One region of the Priestia sp. SRI_019 genome, then DNA from elsewhere that is predicted to be linked to it. Evidence: riboswitches for the same ligand, from Rfam matches in the RefSeq annotation. Region 1 holds a riboswitch; the other holds the start of a gene.
The links. Region 1 has a riboswitch for S-adenosylmethionine ahead of AC2YJL_RS20905 (phosphoadenylyl-sulfate reductase). Riboswitches for the same ligand answer to the same signal wherever they lie in the genome.

Region 1 (7,645 bases):
AACACAATATAATAAAAAGCACTTGAATCACGCAGTCATTTTTTCTTTTTCCGACTGCAAGTTTGCTCTTTTTCTTCTAGTCGCTCTAGCTAAGCTTAGAACACCTGCTGTGGCAATGCAGCCGCTAGCTAACACCACAAATGAATATAAGTCGCTTTCAAGTACTAATTTCACAAGAACATATGAGATTACGAGTGAAAATACGGGGGATACCACCCAAACCTTTAACATTTGAATGACCACTTCACGCTGTTCTTTCGTGAATCCCGTTTTCGCTGCTCCTATTCCAATAATAGAAGACGTAGTGACCTGTGTAAGCGGTACTGGCAAACCAAAAAGTGAAGCTGCTGTAACAAGAGAAGCACCAGTACCCGAGATAATGCACCCTTCTCCTACAGAATAGCGAGTAATTTTTTTCCCGTTTGTTTCAATAACTCGGCCTCCTAGTAAAAGAGCTCCGAGCGCCACAGCCAATCCTCCTGCTATGACACCCGTTGTGGCATCCATTAATCCAGCTCCTACTAGAGGACCGACAGCATTTGCCACGTTATTCATTCCAGCTGAGAAGGCTTCAAAGAATCCCGTGGCTATAACTAAAATCGTTAAAACTCTTTTCCACTTTCCCTCTGCTTCTTTTTTATGCGCTCTGCGTTTTATCACTTTTCCAATCAAAAAAGCAATGACAAATGAAACCAGCGGAACAATAATCCAAAAAGACATGACAACTAAAAGTTTTTCCACATACAGAGATTGATAAGCTACTCCTACTCCAACAACTGAACCAACCGTTACTTCACTTGTTGATAGAGGGATACCAATTAAATTCGCGAAAAAGAGTGACAGCGTTGCAGCAGCCAGAATGATAATAACTAATTCTACTGACAGCAATTTTTCAGGTATGATACCTGAACTGATGGTTTTTACCACCTCGCCGCCTCCGATAATGGCTCCGAGCACAATACCTACAGCACAGATGAACAAGGCTACTCTTCGCTTTTTAATCGCACCGGAGCCGTATGAAACGCCCATAGCTGCTGCTGCACCGCTTGCCCCAATATTCATTGCAAAAAAAAGCGCAATGATAAAGGCAACATATAAAAGCATCATTTATTCAGCTCTTTCGTATTTAAGATTCGTGTAATCCGCATTCAACTTTTTGTGTACCTGCCCATCTTCCTGAACGTAAATCGTCTACGTTGTAGGCAGGTGCGGTACAAGGCTCACAGCCGATGCTTGGGTAGCCTTGATCATGAAGTTTGTTATATGGTAACTCATGCTTATACACATAGCGCCAAACTTCTTTCCAAGACCAATGAATTAACGGGCAGACTTTAACTTTCTTGAATTTCTCATCTTTATTAAAATAATTCGTGTTGGCACGAGATTCAGACTGCTCGCGTCTCAAACCAGAAATCCACGCATCATAAGGAGCAAGTGATTCCCTTAACGGGATGATTTTTCGAATTTGACAGCATAGGTTAGGCTGACTCTTCCAAAGCTCATCTCCATGTTTCTCAGCTTGTTCTGCAAGAGTTAAATCCGGTTTTTTTATATGAATACGCAAATCAGGAAAGCGTTCTTTAATTGCATCAATCACTTCATATGTTTCTTTAAAATGAACGCCCGTATCTAAAAAGACAATTTCAGCATCTTTTTTCACTTTTGAAATTAAATCAATTAACACGATCCCTTCAATACCAAAGCTTGATGCGTAAATAATTGAATCTCCGTAGGTATCATACGCCCACTGCAATGCTGAAAGGGCTCCTTTTGTTTCATCTTCACTGTCGAACTCTGGAAATGTATCACTCCAGTTTTCGTACGTATATAAGTCTGCCATTTTCTTCACTCCAATTCTCAGTTATCCGCGTTATCCAATAAAAAAAGACGGTTTTACCCACTAGAATTGGATAAAACCGCCTCTAGTGTGTCTAGTCAGCGAAACTATTTAATTCTTACTTTGCTTCGACGTGCTCAAAGATTTGTTTTAAGTCGGGGGTTACAGTCATTGATGTCCCTCCTTAAATTATCGCTTGCGCTATATCAAAATAAAAAGTCTTCCATATTGAAAGACTGGGTAGGCAATAAATTTTCACCTTATCTTTCAAAATGATACACACTTTGCTGGAATTAGCACCTTGCTAAGCAGGTTGCCGGGGTTCAGCGGGCCAGATCCCTCCACCACTCTTGATAAGCATTTTTTAAAAATTTTAGCATATTTAGAATATTTGTCAACATTAAAAATCATATATCCGATAAGAAAACTATACTTTAAATTCACAGAAATATCTATACTTTTATTTAAAACAACATATGTAAATTTAAACCAAATGTGAACATATCAGTTTATAAAACGCTTTCTTTTCCCTCAACTTTTTATATTCTCTTCCTAAATAAAACACAACACCTCTCTATAAAATTAATAAGGGATTTATAAGCTTTACGGATAATTCACCCACATTAGCACACATTACAGATAACACTGACTGACAGATAGGAGCTATATAAGATGGAGAGACAATCCTTTCAATTAGACGATACAATTAAAAATAATGTACGAACATATTTACAGCAAATTTCAACTGAAGCCTCTAATTTAATCAAACATTTAGATACGAGTGATCATTGTATCCTATGTGATTTTGAGGAGATGAGGAGGTTATTTCAAGATGTTCAAGCTACGGCCGCCTCTTATTACTTGCGTCATTATCTATCGCCTTATACATTTGAATATGCTGCTCTGTCCTTAGCTATTCATAACCTTTCTGAGAAACGTCACGGCGCTTTAATTGTCATTGAACGGGAACAAAATGTAGACCCTCTTATTCAAAAGGGAATGCCTATTCAAGCTCCTGTCAGCGCTACGCTAGTTGAGACACTGTTCTACCCAGGGACCCCCTTACATGACGGAGCCGTCCTAATTAGAAATAATCAGCTTATCTCAGCTGCTAATGTTTTACCTCTCTCGTCTATTATTTCAACGACCAAAAAATTGGGAACACGTCACCGTGCAGCCATTGGAATGTCGGAAAAATCGGATGCACTAATTTTAGTTGTATCTGAAGAAACAGGCAAAATTTCGTTTGCTCTTGATGGAAGCCTCTACCCTATTCACTCCAGCAAAAATATGATTTAAGAGCCCTTTCCTGATAAGCAGCCCTATCTTGACTTCTATATCCTTTCTCTTTAATATATTTCATAGTTTTTACATACTATAGATACGGGTGATGCATATGACAATTTTAAAATTTGAACATGTAGGCGTTCAAGTAAAGGATATAGAAGAATCTATTGAGTTCTATACGCAAAAAGTGGGATTAGAGCTCATCGAAACACTACCACATACCGATCCGTCTTTGAAGCTAGCTTTTCTAGGTTTAGAAGGCAATGTAATCGTAGAGTTAATTCAAGGGTATAACTCAAGCTTACCTAACGAAGGTAAAGTTCATCATTTTGCGCTGGCGGTAGACGGAATTGAAGAGGAGTTTGAGCGTTTAAAATCAGCAGGCGTTTCATTTGTGGAAGAAAACATTGTAACTTTGCCAAATGGAGCAAGATACTTATTTTTCTACGGTCCAGACAAAGAATGGATTGAATATTACGAAGTAAAAAGATAAAGATATCTTATACCTTCAGTGAAAAATGGTCATACTGTGGCTATGACTAATTACTGGAGGTTTTTTTATGATGGAATGGCTATTATTTCGACTTTTCCGTCGTTCTATTTTAGTGCGGCTTCTTTTTATTATCGGCTGCCTTGTTCTACTTTTTGGCATGCTTATACATTTCCTAGAGCCGCAAACGTTTGGGAATGTATTTGAAGGAATTTGGTGGGTTATTATTACAATCTCTACTATAGGGTACGGTGATTTTGCTCCGACCACTACGATTGGAAGGTTAGCTGCAATTATTTTAGTCCTGATCGGAACAGGATTTATTACCACTTATTTTGTTACGCTTTCTAAAATTGCTGTTTCCGCTGAGAGCGCTTATTTGGAAGGGAATTTAAAATTTTATGGAAAAGATCACTTCATCGTTGTTGGGTGGAATGAGCGCGCCAAACTCGTGTTAGAGTCTTATCGCGACGCATTTCATAAAGAAGACATTGTTCTTATCGACGACTCTCTGACTAAAAATCCCATGATTTGTGATCGCGTTCATTTTATTAAAGGAAGTCCTTCTCATTATGAAGTATTAGAACTTGCCAACGCTCGGTACGCAAAAAAAGTGCTGATTACTGCCGATCAGCATAAGACAGAAGAATATGCAGACATGAATACGATTGTTACGTTAGTCGCTCTGCAAGGATTGAATCCTTCTATTTACAGCATCGTTGAACTGTTAACAAAAAAGCATATTCAAAATGCACAAAATTTGGGTGTGAATGAAATGATTAAAACAAATGAGTTGATTAGTCAAGTCATGTACGAACATATTTTTGTGAAAAAATTAGAGAGTTTAAAAAAAGAATAGTTCCTTCAATTACTGAAGCAGCGCATCTTCTGCCTCTCTAATTAGCTCTTCTCCTAAGCTGATATACTTTTCTGGAAATGAAGCGTCTGCGTCTTGGGGTTCTGCAAACTGATTAAATGAAGCACTCACATTTCCATTGTGAACATCGTCATCTAGACCAATTTGATATTTATGTGAAAGTAAAAATGGCGTGCCAATCTGTACGGTTGTTCCTTTAGAATCCAGTTCTCCGTTCGTAGCTGTAAACGGGATACGTAAAAACTGATAGCCGACTTCATCATTCATCTTATAGTCGAATGAACCATGGTCATAATCCCAATTCCCTCCAATGTTATACCCAAGCGGCTTAAGCGTTTTTTCTAATTCGTAAAGCTTGAATAATGTTCCCTCTAATCTTGAAGATAATTCAATCATGTTATCCCTCCTCTGTTTTAACATGTCCTTTTTCCAGCGTTTTATCCTTTATCTCAAAAGCAAAAAAGTTCACCTTCTAACAAGAAGGTGAACTTTTTATTTATTTCAAACGCTTTTCTAATTCTGCTTTTTTCTCTTCAAAACCAGGTTTTCCAAGAAGAGCAAACATATTTACTTTGTATGCTTCTACTCCCGGCTGATCGAATGGGTTTACGCCTAATAAATAGCCGCTGATTGCACATGCTTTTTCGAAGAAATATACAACATATCCGAACGTATACTCATCTAGCGCAGGAATGTTCACAACTAAGTTTGGAACGCCTCCATCTGTGTGAGCAAGCATTGTACCTTGGAACGCTTTTTTATTTACAAAGTCAACTGTTTCACCAGCTAAGTAATTTAATCCATCTAAGTCCGCTGCATCTTCTTCAATTGTGAGCTCATGACGAGAATCTTGAACTTGTACAATTGTTTCAAAAATATCACGACGACCTTCTTGTACATATTGACCTAAAGAATGAAGATCCGTTGAGAAGTTAGCAGATGAAGGGTAGATACCTTTTTGGTCTTTTCCTTCACTTTCGCCAAATAACTGTTTCCACCACTCAGCAAAGTATTGAAGAGCTGGCTCATAGTTAATCAACATTTCAATTGTTTTTCCTTTATTATAAAGCACATTACGAGCTACAGCATATTGATAAGCTGGGTTCTCTTCTAGCTCTGATGATGAGAATGCTTCTTGAGCATCAGCTGCCCCTTTCATCATTTGTTCGATATCAAGACCCGCAGCGGCAATTGGTAATAAGCCAACCGCAGTTAATACTGAATAACGGCCGCCTACATCATCTGGAATAACAAATGTTTCATAGCCTTCTTCGTCCGCTAATGTTTTTAATGCGCCGCGCGCTTTATCTGTTGTTGCATAAATACGCTTGCGTGCTTCTTCTTTGCCATATTTCTCTTCTAATAATTTACGGAAGATACGGAAAGCAATCGCCGGTTCTGTTGTTGTACCAGATTTTGAAATAACATTAATAGAGAAATCTTTATCTTTTAAAACATCCATTAAGTCTTTCATGTATGTTGAGCTGATGTTGTTACCAGCAAAAATAACTTGCGGAGTTTTACGCTGTTCTTTTGATAATGTGTTATAGAATGAATGCTGAAGCATTTCAATAGCAGCACGAGCACCTAAGTAAGATCCTCCAATACCGATAACAATTAATATGTCTGAATCAGATTTAATTTTTTCTGCACTTTTTTGAATGCGTGCAAATTCTTCTTTGTCATACTCCGTAGGAAGGTCGACCCATCCTAAAAAGTCATTTCCAGCACCTGTTTTCTCATGAATTGAATGGTGAGCTACTTTCACGGCATCACGTAAGTATGTAAGTTCATGTTCACCAAAAAATGATAACGCGTTTGAATAATCAAAACGAACATGTGTCATAGTCTGTTCCTCCATTAAAATATCTTTATTTTTCACTTTATCGAAACTGCTAGCTGAATTCAAGTGAATCCACTTACAATTTGACACAATCATTATAGTTTGTTGAAACTGCAATCATTGTATGTACCCTTTTATTTAACGATAAATTCAGTTGTGAAGTCAACTAATGTTCTTTGATTACAGGATGTAATTCATGCACGATTACGCAAATAATAAGCAAATAAAAAACGACTAAAGAGTGATCTTCAATCGTTTTTTATTTGCTTATCGGGTGGGGTGTAATATAGTTCATTTCACCTATTTTCACATATTGTCTCGGTTTATAAGAGGCTTTTAAAAGGGAAGAGTCTATTGATATGGAATTTTCAGCTTGGTTTTTAGAAGTGAGTAGCATCCTGTTTTCTTCTTTCATTTCCAAGTGGTTATTCAGCACAAATCCGCTCATACATAATGCGGTAAAAATGAGAAAACTGATGGCTATTTGTTTCCTATACATTTCCATCACCTCACTCTTAGAATGACAATTTCGAGTGATTTTTATACGTTCAAAAAATTTTTTTATGTTTTTTTTATGGATTTTGTGACGAGTTTCTATTTATTTAATAAGGTTTGAAAAATCCGCTGATACTAAGAAATAGCATGGATGCATGCATAATTAAATTATTATATAATCGGTTACAGAATTGAATATCACAAGGAGGTTTGTCTTTTGTCGTGGTTGCACTTGGTGATTTTATCGCCTTTTTTATTAGCCTTTTTTGTCCCCCTTCTGTATAGGAAATTCCAACGTATTCATACAGGGTGGTTCGTTTTACCTCTTCCACTTGTGTTGTTCATTTATTTCACACAATATATCAGTGGTGTTTCTAAGGGGGAAACATATCTACATTCAATGAAATGGATACCTAGTCTGGGCATTAACTTTGATGCCTATGTGGATGGACTTGGTCTTCTGTTTTCTCTATTAATCACCGGAATTGGGACACTTGTTATTCTTTACTCCATTTATTATCTTTCTAAGACAAAAGAAGCACTGCATTCGTTTTATGTCTATTTGCTTCTTTTTATGGGGTCGATGCTAGGAGTTGTATTATCAGACAACCTAATGAGCCTTTACAGCTTTTGGGAATTAACAAGCCTTTCATCTTTTTTATTGATTGGTTATTGGTATAAACGAGAGAAATCTCAATACGGAGCCTTAAAATCTATGCTCATTACCGTATTCGGAGGACTTTCCTTATTAGCAGGAATTGTGCTTTTATACGTCATGACAGGTACTTTCAGCATACGCGAAATTATCTCAAACGT
Region 2 (7,645 bases), on a different contig from region 1:
TTGGCATTTTGCTTTCTTTAAAACCTAGTGATACGATTTTAGGGCTGGTTGGATATGCTTGGGCTGGATTTGGTTCAGCTTTTGGTCCTGCTATTTTACTAAGTCTTTACTGGAAGCGTATGACTCGATGGGGAGCACTTGCAGGGATGATTGTAGGTGCTGCTACAGTATTAATTTGGGTAAATACTCCATTGAAAGATGCCCTTTACGAAATGATTCCTGGGTTCTTTTTAAGCTTATTAGCTGTTGTTATTGTAAGTTTACTAACAAAGAAACCGTCAAACGATGTTCAAAATCAATTCATTGAAATGAAAGAAATATTAATTAAAGAATCGAAATAAACAAAAAGAAGCTGAAGAAAAGTACGTTAGTTGAAGGAAGATCCGAACGAATTTGATTCTTGATGAAGAATCAAATTCGTTCGGATTTTTTTATTGGTATGGTGAATGTAGATTTCATGTATGTAGGTGCTTCTAGCGTTTGATTTAGTTATGTCTCAATCTCTTTTTGTTTTTAATCTCCTTTTCTTATCATATATATACTAAAGATCAATAAAGGAGGTTTTTGGTATGCAACATTCTTATTTCCCTTATGAACCTACACAGCAACTGCGCGTAGATACACAAAATAGAGAAATTAAAGTAACTGGTGAAGGAAGTGCTTCAGCCATTCCAAATGAAATTTCCATGACGATTGGAACGCGCACGGAAAACCGAGATGTTCAAGAAGCCTTAAAAGAAAATTCAGCTGTTTCAAATACTCTGCTGCAAGAGATAAAAAAACTTGGAATCAATGACCAGCAAATTGAAACAGCTTCGTTCACTATAAATCCTAAATATGATTACAGCGATGGAAAATCGATTCTTATAGGATACGAAGTACAGCACTTATTTAGAGTAAGAGTACAAGATGTAAAACAAGCTGGCGATGTTTATAACGCTACGTTTTCAAGCGGAGCCAACGTAGCGCAAGATCTTCAATTCCACGTTACAAATGATGATAAATATGAACAAGAAGCGATAAGCAAAGCTTTGCTTAACGCTAAAGAAAAGGCCTTTACCATTGCCAACACGCTGCAGCTCCCTATTAACCAAATTCCTATTTTAATCGAAGAAGGACCTGTCTATCAGTCATCTGGCTCCTCGCCTAAGTTATTAGCAGCCTCTCCCCCTATTCAAGCTCAGTCCTTGATTGTATCTGCTTCTGTAAAAGTTACGTACACGTATTAATACTTGTGGTAAACTATAGATTATTATAATGAAGAAACTAATCTAAAGGAGCTCTTTGCACAATGACTTCTGAACATTTACTAGCAGCTTATCAAACCCTATGGTTGAACCGTTCGTTCGCTTCTAAACAAGCCATGACAAGTGAAGATCAGCTTCACGAAGCCATTATGAAAGATTTAAAAGATGAAATGACTCATCCACGCGTCCGGCAAACACCGTATGTAAAATATCACCTTGGCATAAAAAGAATTCTAAACAGCAGTCTTTCCTCTGATGAAAAAGTTGCGCTTGCGTCCCTATACACAAACCTTTTAGATAGCTGTGTATAACGATAAAAAAGGACTTCCTTGACGGAAGTCCTTTTCCTTATTTAATTAACGCTTTTTCTTCTAAGCTTTGAAAAACAGCGTTAAAGTCTTGCTTCAAATCCTCAAATTCCTCTAACCCTACTGAAAGGCGAAGGAGTGAATCAGTAATTCCTTTTTCTTCACGTACTTCTTTTGGGATACTTGCATGAGACATTGTTGCAGGATGCGTTAGAATGGATTCAACTGCACCTAGACTAACGCCAATTGAAGCTAATTTGACTCCTTGTAAAATATGTCGTGCTACTTTTTCATCCTGTACTTGGAAAGAAATCATAGCTCCGTATCCATTTGCTTGTTCTGAAATCAGTTTGTGATCTGGATGACTTTTTAAGCCCGGGTAGTATACACGGCTCACTAGAGATTGTTCTTCAAGCCATTTTGCAAACTGTAGCGCTGTTTTTAACTGCTGATCTAAACGAACTTTTAATGTCTTAATTCCTCGAAGCAGTAAAAAACAATCCTGCGGTCCCAAGATAGCACCAAAAGCATTTTGTACAAACTTTACTTCTTCTGCTAGCTTTTCATCGCTTACTACAACTAAACCGCCAATGACGTCACTGTGGCCGCTGATGTATTTTGTAGCACTATGAATCACAATGTTTACACCAAGGTCAATCGGCTGCTGTAGATAAGGTGTTAAAAACGTGTTATCCACAATTGTAAGGAGATTGCGCTCCTTCGCCAAACTTGCTACTGCTTTAATATCCGTTACCTGTAAAAATGGATTTGAAGGGCTTTCGATATAAATGGCCTTCGTATCTTTTGTGATAGCTTCTTCTACTTTCTCAACCTTCGTTGTATCAACAAAAGTTGTTTTGATACCAAACTTTGAAAATAATCGTGTTAATACACGATATGTCCCGCCGTACGTATCATGTGAAACTAAAATTTCATCCCCTGATTCAAAAATAGATAACACCGATGAGATAGCAGCCATACCTGATGAAAAAGCAAAACCAGCGTATCCATTTTCTAGCTGAGCAATGGTGTTTTCTAAAGCCTCACGAGTTGGATTTCCTGAACGAGAATAGTCATAGCGGCCGTTGTTCGTCTCATCTTCTTGGTTAAATGTAGATACCTGATAAATAGGTACGTTAACCGCTCCAAAATGACCGTCAATTCCTGTATTTGCATGAATTAAGTTCGTTCCAAATCTATGTTTATTATTGTTGGTATGCATCAAATGCCTCCTTCAAATCTTTAATTAAATCATCTGCGTGCTCAATTCCAACTGATAATCGCAGTAAACAGTTTGTTACTCCGACACGATTTCGAATTTCCTCCGGAATATCAGCATGTGTTTGACGAGCTGGGAATGTCATTAAACTTTCCACGCCTCCTAAGCTTTCTGCAAATGTAATAACTTTGACATTTTCTAAAAGTACTGACACGATGTCAGGGTGTGAGACAGCAAAAGAAATCATGCCTCCAAATCCAGTTGCTTGTTTCTTCATGATTTCATAGCCTGGATGTGTTTCAAGACCAGGGTAATACACTTTTTCCACGAGATCATGAGCAGTAAGCCAATTTGCAATTTTCAGTGCGTTTTCATTATGCTTTTCCATACGAAGCGCTAGCGTTTTAACACCGCGTAATAACAACCAGCTGTCCTGTGGACCTAAGATTGCCCCCGCTGCATTTTGATAAAAACGAATTTTCTCTCCTAAGCTACTACATCGAGCCACTACAAGACCAGCAACTACATCATTATGACCCCCAATGTATTTGCTTGCGCTATGTATCACAATATCTGCTCCAAGCTCTAAAGGACGCTGATAATAAGGCGACATGAAGGTATTGTCAACGATAGTAAGCAAATCATGCTGTTTAGCTAACGCAATTGCTTCTGGCAAATCAGTCACGTGCATCATTGGATTCGTAGGTGTTTCAATAAATAAAGCTTTTGTATTAGGACGAAGCGCATCTTTTACTTGTTCGAGATGGGCTGTGTTGACGTACGAAACAGTAATTCCTTGCTCTGAAAAGATTTCATTTAGTACTCGGTACGTTCCTCCGTATAAATCCTCTGATACAATTAAATGATCTCCGTTTTTAAATAGTGCTAAAACTGCCATTACACCCGCCATTCCTGAAGCGAATGCTACTCCTACTTCTCCTTTTTCCAAAGCAGCAATTGCTTCTTCCAATGCTGTACGAGTAGGGTTTGCCGTACGTGCATAGTCAAATCCTGTACTTTGCCCTAAAGCAGGATGAGCAAATGTTGATGCTTGGTAAATGGGTGTTGTAATAGAACCTGTTGAAGGGTCACGACCTACTCCTGAACGAACTAATAAAGTTTCAATTTTCATCTATTTCTCTCCTTAACTCAAAATAAAAAACACTCTTCACAGATGGAAGAGTGTTCGTTTATACACGATTTCTCTCATCTGTTAGAACAATACTGATGTTCCACAGGAATTAGCACCGTTCAAATGAATGTTTCATTTGATGGTTGCCGGGCATCGCAGGGCCAGTCCCTCCGCCACTCTTGATAAGAGTTCTATATAATTGTTGGTGGTTAACGTTTGTTGTTAATAACTTTAATAAAGATTTTCTTTATTGTCAACATAATTTTCTAAAAAATTTAAATCATCTCATTTGTTTATTCAATATACTTGTCCTGATAAGCACATAAAAAAAGAGACGAAAGCGAGGTCTCTTTTTCTAAGGCAAGTGCACAGATTTCACGTGAGCTAACTTCCAATACATACTTTCTCCATTTGCCGTAATTAGTTCAACAATATTATTAGAAACTTCTTTAAGTACGCCAATTTTTTCTGATTGATCCCCTAAATCTAATACGACCAGCTGATTTTCATATTTTTTAAGCTGCTCTTCAAAGTTTCTGACAAAAGGTGCAGAGGCAGGTCTTACTGGGAGCTCTTTGTCACTTAAAGAATAAGGGGTTAACTCATTGCTGTAAGGGGTAAGCCATTTCAAATGATGCAGAGAAACAAAGACATTTTTATACACTGGAGAATAAAACACGAGATAATCATTCAGCACGCTTGTAATATAGCCATGCAATGATTTCCCTCCCGTTACATAAATTTCAATAAATTTCCCTTTTGCCTGCTGTAAAATATTACGGTAAGAAATTCGCTGACTTTCTTCTATTAAGTTCTCTTCTATTTCACGTAAAACCGTATAGTCTTCTTCAGATACTTCCCGCAAACCATGCATGTGTAAAAGAGGAATATACAAATAATCATGTCCATTATACAAAACCATAATATCTAATCCAAGATCAATAAGTCTGCCAACAAATGTCGTTTTACCTGAAATATCTAACTCCACAATTTTATTGATATAATGATTCATACTCATTCTCATTCTCCTCCTTTTTCCCATATGATAGAAAAGGTGCTTTATAAGCACCTTTTATGTTCCATTTCATCATGCTTTCCAACGATAATTTTTCGTTTTAATAACTTTCTCAGCCGGTGTTGAAGAGCGTGAACCCGTACGGCGTCCTCGAGAACGATCGTCTGTGCGTCCACCCGTGCGGCGTCCTGTACGTCCACCTGTACGTTCTCCCGTACGGCTTCCTGTACGTTCTTCTGTAGACTTTGCAGCTTCAGTCTCTCCATTTTCTTCTGTTTCTTCATTATTTTGATTGTTATCGTTTTGTTTAAAAGCCCCTTTTGCTCCTACACAAATGGTTTTAACGTGTCTTGGCTGTAAGCGTAATACTTGATTATTCTGCACAAGTGTAAATGTACCATTTCGGCTTTGTACTAACACGCCCTCTACAGCTTCAGGTCCTCCATTATTGATTGATACCCATTTATGAGAAAGGTGGGCAAAAAGATCGTTAAAGCTTTTGGATTTCATATATTCTGGTTCTTGGCTCACTAAGAGTTCATTTGCAGATTGATTAGTTTGATCTCCATCGTTGTTTTGATATTCACTCACACTCTTAACGTGTTCAGTATTAATATAGATGACACCGTCGTCTTCTGTGAGTAGTACTATATAAGCAGATTCAAATGAACCTAAGACATCAAGAAGCTGACCTGCTTTTTTCTCCGGTCCACCTTGGTTAACCTGCACATATTTAGTTTTCATCAATGATAAAGTTGTAGCAAAAGTTTTCCCTCGATATAATTCTAATTCTGCGCTAATTCCAGTAAACGTTTGTGCCGAATTTGACATAGTATCTTCAGTGATACTTTTTACATGCGCTAAGTGATAATATACAAGTGTATATTCTTGTTGATTATTATTTTGGTTGTTTTGATTGTTTTGGTTGTCATTTTCACCATTATTGTTATTATTGTTATTGTTGCTTTCCACTGCTAAGATTAAATAATCTGATTGCACGTCAACCAAATAACCTGTTTTAGATTCAGGTCCTCCACGATAAACGGTCACCACTCTTCCTTTTAGGGGTTTGAAGTGAGAAGAATAGCCTTTATCAGGCATTTGTATATTTTGGCTGCGTTTTTCGCTTGATTTTTGGCGCGGATTTTGATTTTGCCCTTGTTCTTGGCCATAGTAATAGTTACTCATTGTTTTTCCTCCTTATTAGTTATCCTTATTGGTCATCCATACTGTATATATACGTATCATGTACAGCTATTGATTTCCTGCATTTGCCTATTATTAACAAAATCCACTGTTGCCTATAAATTTCCTATAAATCTATCTCTTTTTAAAGAGTCAAAAGGTTATTTTCAATATACGCTGTTCGTTCTTTTATAAAAGACAGCATAAATTCGGGTTCTTTATAAAATTGCTCCAAGTTATCTTTTACGTAAGGATCTTTTAATACATAAGGAGCAATATACTCATGCAGTTGATAAATGATTGGTTTCATGTATTCTATTGTGAATTGATTATTTAGAACATTGTTCATTTTTTGAATATATCGCTTTTTAATGCTGTTTACCGCCAGTAAGCGAGCTGTAAGCGTATTAAATCCTTGTGCGCGGACATAGTCTCCTTCCATTACTTTTCCATTTACATCTCTTCCCCAAGTTGCATCATAATCCCATGGAATTAGTTCAAAGCGCCCGCTTTCATGATTTAGATAGAGGGCATAGTTATGGACAAAACCGTCGTAATTCTGCATACAAATAATACCGACTAACCAAGATAAGTAGCGGTCGACGTTCAGATACTTCTCAATATTCTGTTCGAATTCCGTATTTGTCCACGTATTAAGATTAAATATAAACTTTTCTAATTTTTCCTCATCCCCTTCTTTCACTGCTTTATCTTCATATCCAGATAACAAAGTTGTTTTCGGCCTTTTATCCAAATCGCTCATCAAAGAAAAATTAGCATCTCCGTCCACTGCATAAAATATGGATCCATCCGCTAAATTTCTTTTTTTCAAAAATAGTTCATCTACCGATTCGAGCTGAAGATATATTCCTTCATTTTTCCCATTAATCTTAAGGGTGACAAACTGAGAATGAGGAGATAAAACGTCTAAAGAGGAGAAAAAATCGAGGGACAATTTGTTGCGCATAAGCGATGGATCTTTGTATTCAGCGTTTAGGTGTATTTCTTTGGCTCGCTGAAATATTTTTGGAGAATAAAATTCAATATAATATGACTTTTTTTTCATCTTCCGAATGTGGGAGCCTCTTAGCAGCAAATCAATATCGTAGCGTTTTTTGTTAAACTTCATCGTTGCCTGAACCGCTTCTTCTGACCAAATATCTCTTTGTATTTCCTTTAAATCTTTTACATTCACAAACAGAGCGTATTGAGGGATTTCTTTTTGCTTCATTATTCGACCACCTTTCTTCAATTATTAAAGTATATGAAGGGTAAATTCTCCATGATACCCCACCTCATCAACTATTTGCGCAAACTCCACTTTTGACTCATATCAAGGACAAGCATCAGCGCGTATTCTATTAATGCAAGACCTAGTCCAATTGACAAGGAGGTTTTTGTATTGCATATTACACCTGAAAAAATTAAAGAGGCTGCTGAAGCCCTAGAATGTACAGAACTGAAATCTTTTATGTTTCAAGAGCCAACTGCCGGTCCACTAACAAAGCCGCGTCGCTCTTCTCGTAGCACTGGCCGCAG

Region 2: another riboswitch for S-adenosylmethionine. It lies ahead of AC2YJL_RS16820 (trans-sulfuration enzyme family protein); the one in region 1 lies ahead of AC2YJL_RS20905 (phosphoadenylyl-sulfate reductase).

The regions. Positions count from the first base shown of each region.
Region 1 is NZ_JBYCZN010000004.1:7,204-14,848, forward strand. It holds gene cysP (sulfate permease) at 28-1,107, opposite strand; gene AC2YJL_RS20905 (phosphoadenylyl-sulfate reductase) at 1,127-1,840, opposite strand; SAM riboswitch class I at 2,095-2,197, opposite strand; gene cdaS (sporulation-specific diadenylate cyclase CdaS) at 2,510-3,136, shown strand; gene AC2YJL_RS20915 (VOC family protein) at 3,234-3,617, shown strand; gene AC2YJL_RS20920 (potassium channel family protein) at 3,685-4,473, shown strand; gene AC2YJL_RS20925 (YugN-like family protein) at 4,483-4,887, opposite strand; gene AC2YJL_RS20930 (glucose-6-phosphate isomerase) at 4,988-6,337, opposite strand; gene AC2YJL_RS20935 (Na+/H+ antiporter subunit A) at 7,047-7,645, shown strand, end outside.
Region 2 is NZ_JBYCZN010000002.1:1,291,705-1,299,349, forward strand. It holds gene putP (sodium/proline symporter PutP) at 1-341, shown strand, start outside; gene AC2YJL_RS16805 (SIMPL domain-containing protein) at 570-1,229, shown strand; gene AC2YJL_RS16810 (hypothetical protein) at 1,292-1,558, shown strand; gene AC2YJL_RS16815 (trans-sulfuration enzyme family protein) at 1,596-2,777, opposite strand; gene AC2YJL_RS16820 (trans-sulfuration enzyme family protein) at 2,761-3,906, opposite strand; SAM riboswitch class I at 3,978-4,095, opposite strand; gene AC2YJL_RS16825 (hypothetical protein) at 4,262-4,924, opposite strand; gene AC2YJL_RS16830 (spore coat protein) at 4,994-6,022, opposite strand; gene AC2YJL_RS16835 (CotH kinase family protein) at 6,252-7,337, opposite strand; gene AC2YJL_RS16840 (CotG/ExsB N-terminal domain-containing protein) at 7,509-7,645, shown strand, end outside.